2 regions of the Kocuria arenosa genome follow, and region 2 is predicted to be linked to the other one. Evidence: riboswitches for the same ligand, from Rfam matches in the RefSeq annotation. Region 2 holds a riboswitch; the other holds the start of a gene.
What was found. Region 2 has a riboswitch for S-adenosylmethionine ahead of ACFYE3_RS11830 (bifunctional o-acetylhomoserine/o-acetylserine sulfhydrylase). Riboswitches for the same ligand answer to the same signal wherever they lie in the genome.
Positions count from the first base shown of each region.

Region 1 (3,863 bases), on a different contig from region 2:
CTCCGCCACGTCGTCGAGCACGCCCTCGGCGCCGAGGTAGGCGCGCATCCGCGTCACCGGGTCCTTGGCGATCCACTCCTGCACCTCGGCGTCGTCCCGGTAGCGCGTGGCGTCGTCGGCGTTGGTGTGCGCCTGCATGCGGTAGGTGTGCGCCTCGACGAGGAGGGGCTCGGACTCGGAGCGCGCCAGGTCCACGGCGCGGCGCAGGGTGGCGAGCAGCGCCACGAGGTCGTTGCCGTCCACGCGCTCGCCGGCCATGCCGTAGCCGACCGCCTTGTGGGCGAGGCTCGGGGCCGCGGACTGCTGGGACAGGGGCACGGAGATCGCGTAGCCGTTGTTCTGCACGAAGAACACGACCGGCAGCTTGAACACGGCCGCGAAGTTCAGGGCCTCGTGGAAGTCGCCCTCGCTGGTGGCGCCGTCGCCGCACATCGCCAGGACCACGGTGTCCTCGCCGCGCAGCTTGGCGGCGTGGGCCACGCCCACCGCGTGCAGCAGCTGGGTGGTGAGCGGGGTGGACTGGATGCCCACGCAGCGCTCGTACGGGTCGTAGCCGCCGTGCCACTCGCCGCGGAAGATCGCCATGACCTGCATCGGGTCCACGCCCTTGGTCATCACCGCCACGGTGTCCCGGTAGGTGGGGAACAGCCAGTCGCCCTCCTCGAGGCACAGGGCGGCCGCCACCTGGCAGGCCTCCTGGCCGTGGCTGGACGGGTAGACGGCCATCCGGCCCTGGCGGACCAGGGCGGAGTTTTGGTCGTTGACCCGCCGCCCGACCACCAGCTTCTCGTAGGCCTCCAGCAGGACGTCCCGGGCGGGCAGCGGGTACTCGTGGCCGGGGCCGGTGCCCTGCTCCTCGGGGGCGAGCAGCCTCCCGCTCGGGTCGACCATGCGGATCTCGCCGCGGGCCGGGAGCATGTACTGCTCCGGCGTGATGCCGAAGGTCTGGGAGGCCCGGAGGATGGGGTCCCCGGGGGTCTCGACGGTCTGGCTCATGGTGTCCCCTCGGTCGGTCCCCGGTCCGCTCGCGGGCCCGGGGAGGCAGGAAGGCTGGTGCAGCTCTGTCTCCCCAGTATGGGAACCCGGCATGGTTCGTATCCACAGAACCGGGAAAATGCAGAAGACTGAGACAGACAGTGCACTGTGCGTGGACGAAATGTTCTAGTGTGGCGTGGAGCACACGCATTCGTCCGGCGCGTTCCGGACGCTGCGACCGACCCGCCGCGAAGGAGCCCGCCGTGCCCTCGACGCCCGTGACGCTGGACGAGACCGACCGGAAGATCCTCGCGGAGCTGTCCCGGGACGCCCGGCAGTCGGTGACCGCGATCGCCGCGGCCGTGCACGTCTCCCGCGCCCACGCCTACGCCCGGATCAACCGGCTCCGGGACGAGGGGGTGATCCTGCGCTTCAGCACCGTGATCGACCCGGTGCGGGCGGGCCTGCAGGCCTCCGCCTACGTGACGCTCAAGCTCCAGCAGAACACCTGGCGGGAGCTGTGCGCCCAGCTCCGGGCGATCCCGGCCGTGCACCACATCGCCCTGGTGGGCGGGAACTTCGACGTCATGCTCCTCGTGCGGGCCGTGGACACCGTGCACCTGCGCCAGGTCATCTTCGAGCACGTCCAGCAGCTGCCCGGCGTGGTGGACACCCAGACGTTCCTGATCTTCGAGGACATCGACACGCGGGCCTGACGCCCGGGCCCGGCACGTCCGCCGCGCACGGCCGGCGTCATGAACCGTCACGGTCGTCATCTTCCGTCGCGGAGGGACACCCACTACCTCTGCGCATAGTGTTGTTCCAGCTTCACGAGACGTGACCGCCAAGCTCCGACTTGGTCACGCACCAACCCCATGCTCATTGGGTGGTTCGGATGAGGAAGCGGCCTGCATCTTCCGCGGCGTGCCCACCGGGCCGGCGCGGATGACCGGTGCGGGTAAGAGCAAGCGCACAGGAGCAGCGCCATGTCCACCCCCGTGACCGACCACGACCTCGCGACCCGGCAGATCCACGCCGGCACCCACGACCAGGTCACCCAGCGCACCCTGACGGTGCCGATCTACCAGACCGCGGCGTTCGAGTTCCCGGACTACGAGGCGGCCCGGCAGATGTTCGCGCAGACCCGGGCGGGCTTCACCTACACCCGCACCGGCAACCCCACGGTGGCCGTGCTCGAGCAGCGGATCAGCGACCTCGAGGGCGGCGCGGGCGCCGTGGCGACCGGCTCCGGGCAGTCCGCCGTGGCCGTCGCGCTGCTGGCACTGCTCGGCCAGGGCGCCGGCAAGCACCTCGTGGCCTCCGAGAAGCTCTACGGCGGGACGGTGGACCTCCTCACCGACTCCTTCGCGGACTACGGCATCGAGGTCTCCTTCGTGGACCCCACCGCCCCGGGGGCGTGGGCCGCGGCCGTGCGCCCCGACACCCGCGCGTTCCTGCTCGAGTCCATCGGCAACCCCCTGGCCACCCTCCCGGACCTGCCCGGGATCGCCGACGTCGCCCGGGCCGCCGGGGTGCCCGTCGTCGTCGACAACACCCTCGCGTCCCCGGCCCTGTACCGGCCGCTGGAGAAGGGTGCCGACATCGTGGTGCACTCGGCCACCAAGTTCCTGGGCGGGCACGGCAACGCGCTCGCCGGGGCGGTCGTGGACGGCGGGACCTTCGACTGGTCCGCGCGGCCCGACAAGTGGCCGCAGTTCACCCGGGCCCGCGCCCGCTGGGGAGGGCTGAGCCTGGTCGACAAGTGCGCCGGGGCCAGCCCCTACCTGCACCTCGTCCGCGCCAAGTACGTGCACGACCTCGGGACCACGCTGTCCCCGTTCAACGCCAGCCAGATCCTGCAGGGCACCGAGACCCTGGACCTGCGCGTGGCCCGCCACACGGCCTCCGCGCTGGAGGTGGCCGAGTTCCTGGCGGAGCACCCCGCCGTCGCCCGCGTCCACCACCCCGGCGTGCCCGGGGACCCGGGCGCCGGGATCGCGGTCCGCGACTTCCCGCGCGGGACCGGCTCCGTGTTCTCCTTCGACCTCGCCGCCCCGGACGACGCCGTGGGCCCGTTCATCGACGCGCTGCGGCTGTTCAAGCTGGTCGCCAACATCGGCGACACCCGCAGCCTCGTGGCCCACCCGGCGGCGATGACGCACTGCCGCCTGACCCCCGAGCAGCGCCGGGCCGGCGGGATCGCCGAGACCACGATCCGGCTGTCGATCGGCCTCGAGTCCCCCCAGGACCTCGTGGCCGACCTCGGCCAGGCCCTCGACACCGTCGTCGCCACCGTCCAGACCTCCCGGAAGTGAGCACCGCCATGACGTCCTCCACCGAGACCCGCACCCGCCACCGGGGCTTCACGACCACCGCCGTCCACGCCGGCCAGGAGCCCGACCCGCTGACCGGGGCGGTCATCCCGCCGATCTACCAGACCTCCACGTTCGCCCAGGACGGGATCAACGTGCTGCGCGCCGGGCACGAGTACAGCCGCGGCTCCAACCCCACCCGCAGCGGCTTCGAGGAGCAGCTCGCGGCCCTGGAGCGCGGCGAGCGCGGGTTCGCGTTCGCCTCGGGGATCGCCGCCGAGGACGCCCTGCTGCGCGCGGTGCTGCGCCCGGGCGACCACATCGTGCTCGGCGCCGACGGCTACGGCGGCACCAACCGGCTGATCACCACGGTCCTCGCCCCGTGGGAGATCGCGCACACGCCCGTGGAGATCACGGACCTCGACGCGGTCCGCGCGGCCGTGCGGCCCGGCGCCACGAGGGTGCTGTGGCTCGAGACGCCGTCCAACCCGCTGCTCGGCATCGCCGACGTCGCGGCCTGGGCGCAGCTGGCCCGGGACGCTGGGGCGCTGCTCGTCGTCGACAACACCTTCGCGT
Region 1 covers NZ_JBHZTA010000011.1:68,202-72,064, forward strand. The annotation lists gene ACFYE3_RS16340 (thiamine pyrophosphate-dependent enzyme) at 1-996, opposite strand, end outside; gene ACFYE3_RS16345 (Lrp/AsnC family transcriptional regulator) at 1,239-1,691, shown strand; SAM riboswitch class IV at 1,802-1,923, shown strand; gene ACFYE3_RS16350 (O-acetylhomoserine aminocarboxypropyltransferase/cysteine synthase family protein) at 1,962-3,290, shown strand; gene ACFYE3_RS16355 (cystathionine gamma-synthase) at 3,299-3,863, shown strand, end outside.
Region 1: another riboswitch for S-adenosylmethionine. It lies ahead of ACFYE3_RS16350 (O-acetylhomoserine aminocarboxypropyltransferase/cysteine synthase family protein); the one in region 2 lies ahead of ACFYE3_RS11830 (bifunctional o-acetylhomoserine/o-acetylserine sulfhydrylase).

Region 2 (3,863 bases):
GACGCCTGGTGGTCGAGGTAGCTCTCCACCTGGTAGCGTCCCCGCCCGTCGGCGTGCGTGTCGATGACCTGCTCGTCGGCCTGCGGCGAGCGCCCGAACCGGTGGTGCAGCTCGTCGGCCGAGCGGTAGGTGATGTGGGCGATCCGCCGCGCCAGGCCCAGGCCCGTGACGGGCAACGGGCCGTCGTAGTAGTCCCCGCCCCGGAAGTGGGGGTCCTGGCGGATCGCGAGGTTCTGCGCCTGGCCCCAGGCGAGCTGCTCGGCGCTGGACTGGGCGCACGCGGCGACCACCGCGCACGCCCGGACCCGGTCGGGGCAGGTCACGGCCCACTCGAGGGCCCGGGCCCCGCCCATGGAGCCGCCGATGACCAGGCGCCAGGCCTCGATGCCGAGGGCGTCGGCCAGGGCCGCCTCGGCGTGCACGGAGTCCCGGACGGTCACGAGCGGGAAGCGGGAGCCCCAGGGGCGGCCCTCGGGGTCCACGCTCGGCGGCGCGGGGGTGGCCGGGCCCGTGGAACCGTAGCAGCCGCCCACGATGTTGGTGCAGACCACGAACCAACGGTTCGTGTCGATGGCGGCGCCGGGGCCGATCAGGCCCTCCCACCAGCCGCCGCTCTCCGCGGCGCGCCTCTCGACCTCGGGCGCGCCGGGGCGGGCCCGCCCGCTCGCCACGTGGGTGTCCCCGGTGAGGGCGTGCTCGACGAGGACCGCGTTGGAGCCGTCCGGGGCGAGCGTCCCCCACGTCTCGTAGGCGATCCGGACGTCGGGCAGCCGGAAGCCCGACTCGAGCTCCAGCTCGCCGATCCCGGTCACCCGCGGCACGCCGTCCTCGCGGACGGCGGTCCCGGCGTCGGCGCCTCCCACGACCGTCACGGTCACTCCTGTCCTCCCTGCGCGGCCGCGGCCGCGGCGAAGCCGTGCTCCAGGTCCGCCAGGATGTCGTCGATGTTCTCCAGACCCACGGACAGGCGCACGAAGCCGGGCTCCACGCCGGCGGCCAGCTGCTCCTCGGGCAGGAGCTGGCTGTGCGTGGTGGACGCCGGGTGGATCACGAGGGAGCGGACGTCGCCGATGTTCGCGACGTTCGAGTGCAGGGTCAGGGCGTCGACGAAGGCGGCTCCGGCCTCCCGGCCGCCGTCGAGGACGAAGCCCAGGATGGACCCGGCGCCCCGGGGCGCGTACTTCTGCGCCCGCTCGTGCCACGGGGAGGACTCCAGCCCGGCCCAGGACACCGAGCGCACGTCCTGGCGCGCCTCGAGCCAGCGGGCCACCTTCCCGGCGTTGTCCACGTGCCGCTCCATCCGCAGGGACAGCGTCTCGATGCCCTGCTCGATGAGGAACGCGTTGAACGGGGAGATCGCCGAGCCGAGGTCGCGCAGCAGCTGCACCCGGGCCTTGAGGATGTAGGACAGGTTGACGCCGAAGGGGCCGTCCGCGCCCAGGGCCTCGGCGTAGACGAGTCCGCCGTAGGACTCGTCCGGCTGGTTGAAGCCGGGGAAGCGCTCCGGGTAGTGGCCGAAGTCGAAGTTCCCGGAGTCCACGATCACGCCGCCGATGGCCGTGCCGTGCCCGCCCAGGAACTTGGTGGCAGAGTGCACCACGACGTCCGCGCCCCAGCGGAAGGGCTGGATGAGGTAGGGGGTCGCCACGGTGTTGTCCACGATGAGCGGCACCTCGTGGTCGTGGGCGATCCCGGAGACCGTCTCGATGTCGAGCACGTCGTTGCGCGGGTTCGGGATCGTCTCGGCGAAGAAGGCCTTCGTGTTCGGGCGGACCGCTTGCCGCCAGGCCTCGGGGTCGTCGGGGTCCGCCACGAAGGTGGTCTCGATGCCGAGCTTGGGCAGCGTGAACTTGAAGAGGTTGTAGGTCCCGCCGTACAGGCTGGGGCTGGCCACGATGTGGTCGCCCGCGCCGGCGACGTTGAGCACCGCGAACGTCGTCGCCGACTGCCCCGCACTGAGCATGAGGGCGCCCACCCCGCCCTCCAGGGCGGCGATCCGGTTCTCCACGACCTCCGTGGTCGGGTTGCCGATCCGCGTGTAGATCGGGCCGAGCTCGGCGAGCGCGAAGCGGTCGGCCGCGGCCTGGGCGTCGGGGAAGACGAAGGACGTGGTCTGGTGGATCGGCAGGGCGCGGGAGCCGGTGACCGGGTCGGGGCTCTGCCCCGCGTGGATCTGCCGGGTCTCGAAGGCCCAGCCCCCGGGGTTCTCGGGGGTGGGCCGTCCGGTCGCGGCCTCGCCGGTGCGGGGGACGGAGACGTCGGTGCTGGAAGCGGGGAGATCGGACATGCCGTGGGACTCCTTGCGGAGGTCAGGGGTCCCGTCCCGGTCGAGTCGGTGCGGCCGGGAACGGCCGGGCGCCGGGGACCCGCGCTTGCTCGCTCGCCGGTCGCGAGGAGCCTGGTCTTCACCCAGGGCACCCCACCGCGGTGGAGGGTTGCCGGCCAGCTAGCTGGGGCTTGGACGCTGGCGCTCATGACCTGGACAGCATTCTCCGGATCAGGGCGTCACGGCGTCAAGCCGGACCCGGGCGTGACACCCGGCACGGGGCGTCGCCCGCACGACGCCCGGCGCGTCGCGGACCGATTTGGAGACCAAACTCACAGGGTGCACGATGTGCCCATGAGAGTCGACCACGTGTCCTACGCCTGCCGCCCGGAGGGCCTGGCGGCCACCACCGAGCGCATCGCGGACCAGCTCGGGATCGAGCCGGTCAAGGGCGGGGTGCACCCCCGTTTCGGCACCCGCAACATGATCCTGCCGCTGACGAACCACCAGTACGTGGAGGTCGTCGAGGTCCTCCAGCACCCGGCGGCGGAGAAGGCGCCCTTCGGCCAGGCCGTGCGCGCCCGGTCCGAGGCCGGCGGCGGCTGGCTGGGCTGGGTCGTGGAGGTCGAGGACCTCACTCCCTTCGAGCGGCGCCTCGGGCGCCACTCCGTGCCGGGCCAGCGGGTGTTCCCGGACGGCCGGTGCCTGGAGTGGCACCAGATCGGCGTGAAGGGCCTGATCGCGGACCCGCAGCTGCCGTTCATGATCCACTTCGACTCCGACCCGGAGATGCACCCGTCCCAGGCGCGGATCACGGACGTGGGGCTCGCGGGGATGACCATCGCCGGGGCCCCGGAACGGGTCGCCGAGTGGCTGGGCGCCCCCGTCGAGACCGCGCTCGAGGACCTCGAGGTCGACTGGCGCTATCCGGACGGCACCCCGGGGGTGCTCTCCGTCACGTTCAGCACCCCGGACGGCCCCGTCACCATCTGAGATCGGACGACCCCACCGGGCCGCTCCGCTCGCGGCCTCCGGGCTCGCAGCAGCCGCGGCTGCTCGTCGTGGTCATGGCCGCGGTCGGCGACCAGCCGTCGGGGCACTCGACGGGCCCGGCCACGATCGACGTCGGCCGGGGCCGATGTGACTCCCCCCGGGCGCGCTCTGGAGCCCCGTGGAACAAGTGCCTCCTCGGGGAGGTCCTGTGACCCGGCAACGATGTCACAAAACGTGTCGAACCGTCATGGTGCTGATGGTCCCTGGGGCCCCCGGCGGCGCCCGCGGGGCCTGCCTGTCGCGCCCCTCGGGGAAGGGCTGCTGCGGTGGCCGGCAGTTGTTCCCGCGGCTCCAGAATCCCGTGTGACCTGCAGGAACGCGACTGACTTACTGGTCAGCAGCCAGGGGGCACTCCTGGGCGCAGGCCGCGGAACCCCCGGCCCGTCCCGTCCCGCCCCCGGAGGAACGAGGTCCGACGGGACAGAGATTTGTTGCCATTGCTCCTGGTCGGACTCTTGAACGCGCCGCTAACCCCCTTCTACCGTGGTGTCACCCGGTTCTCAGGGAAGGCCCATCTCACAGGCCTTGACATAGATTCTCTCGC
Region 2 covers NZ_JBHZTA010000006.1:121,445-125,307, forward strand. The annotation lists gene metX (homoserine O-acetyltransferase MetX) at 1-878, opposite strand, end outside; gene ACFYE3_RS11830 (bifunctional o-acetylhomoserine/o-acetylserine sulfhydrylase) at 875-2,287, opposite strand; SAM riboswitch class IV at 2,364-2,479, opposite strand; gene ACFYE3_RS11835 (VOC family protein) at 2,621-3,259, shown strand.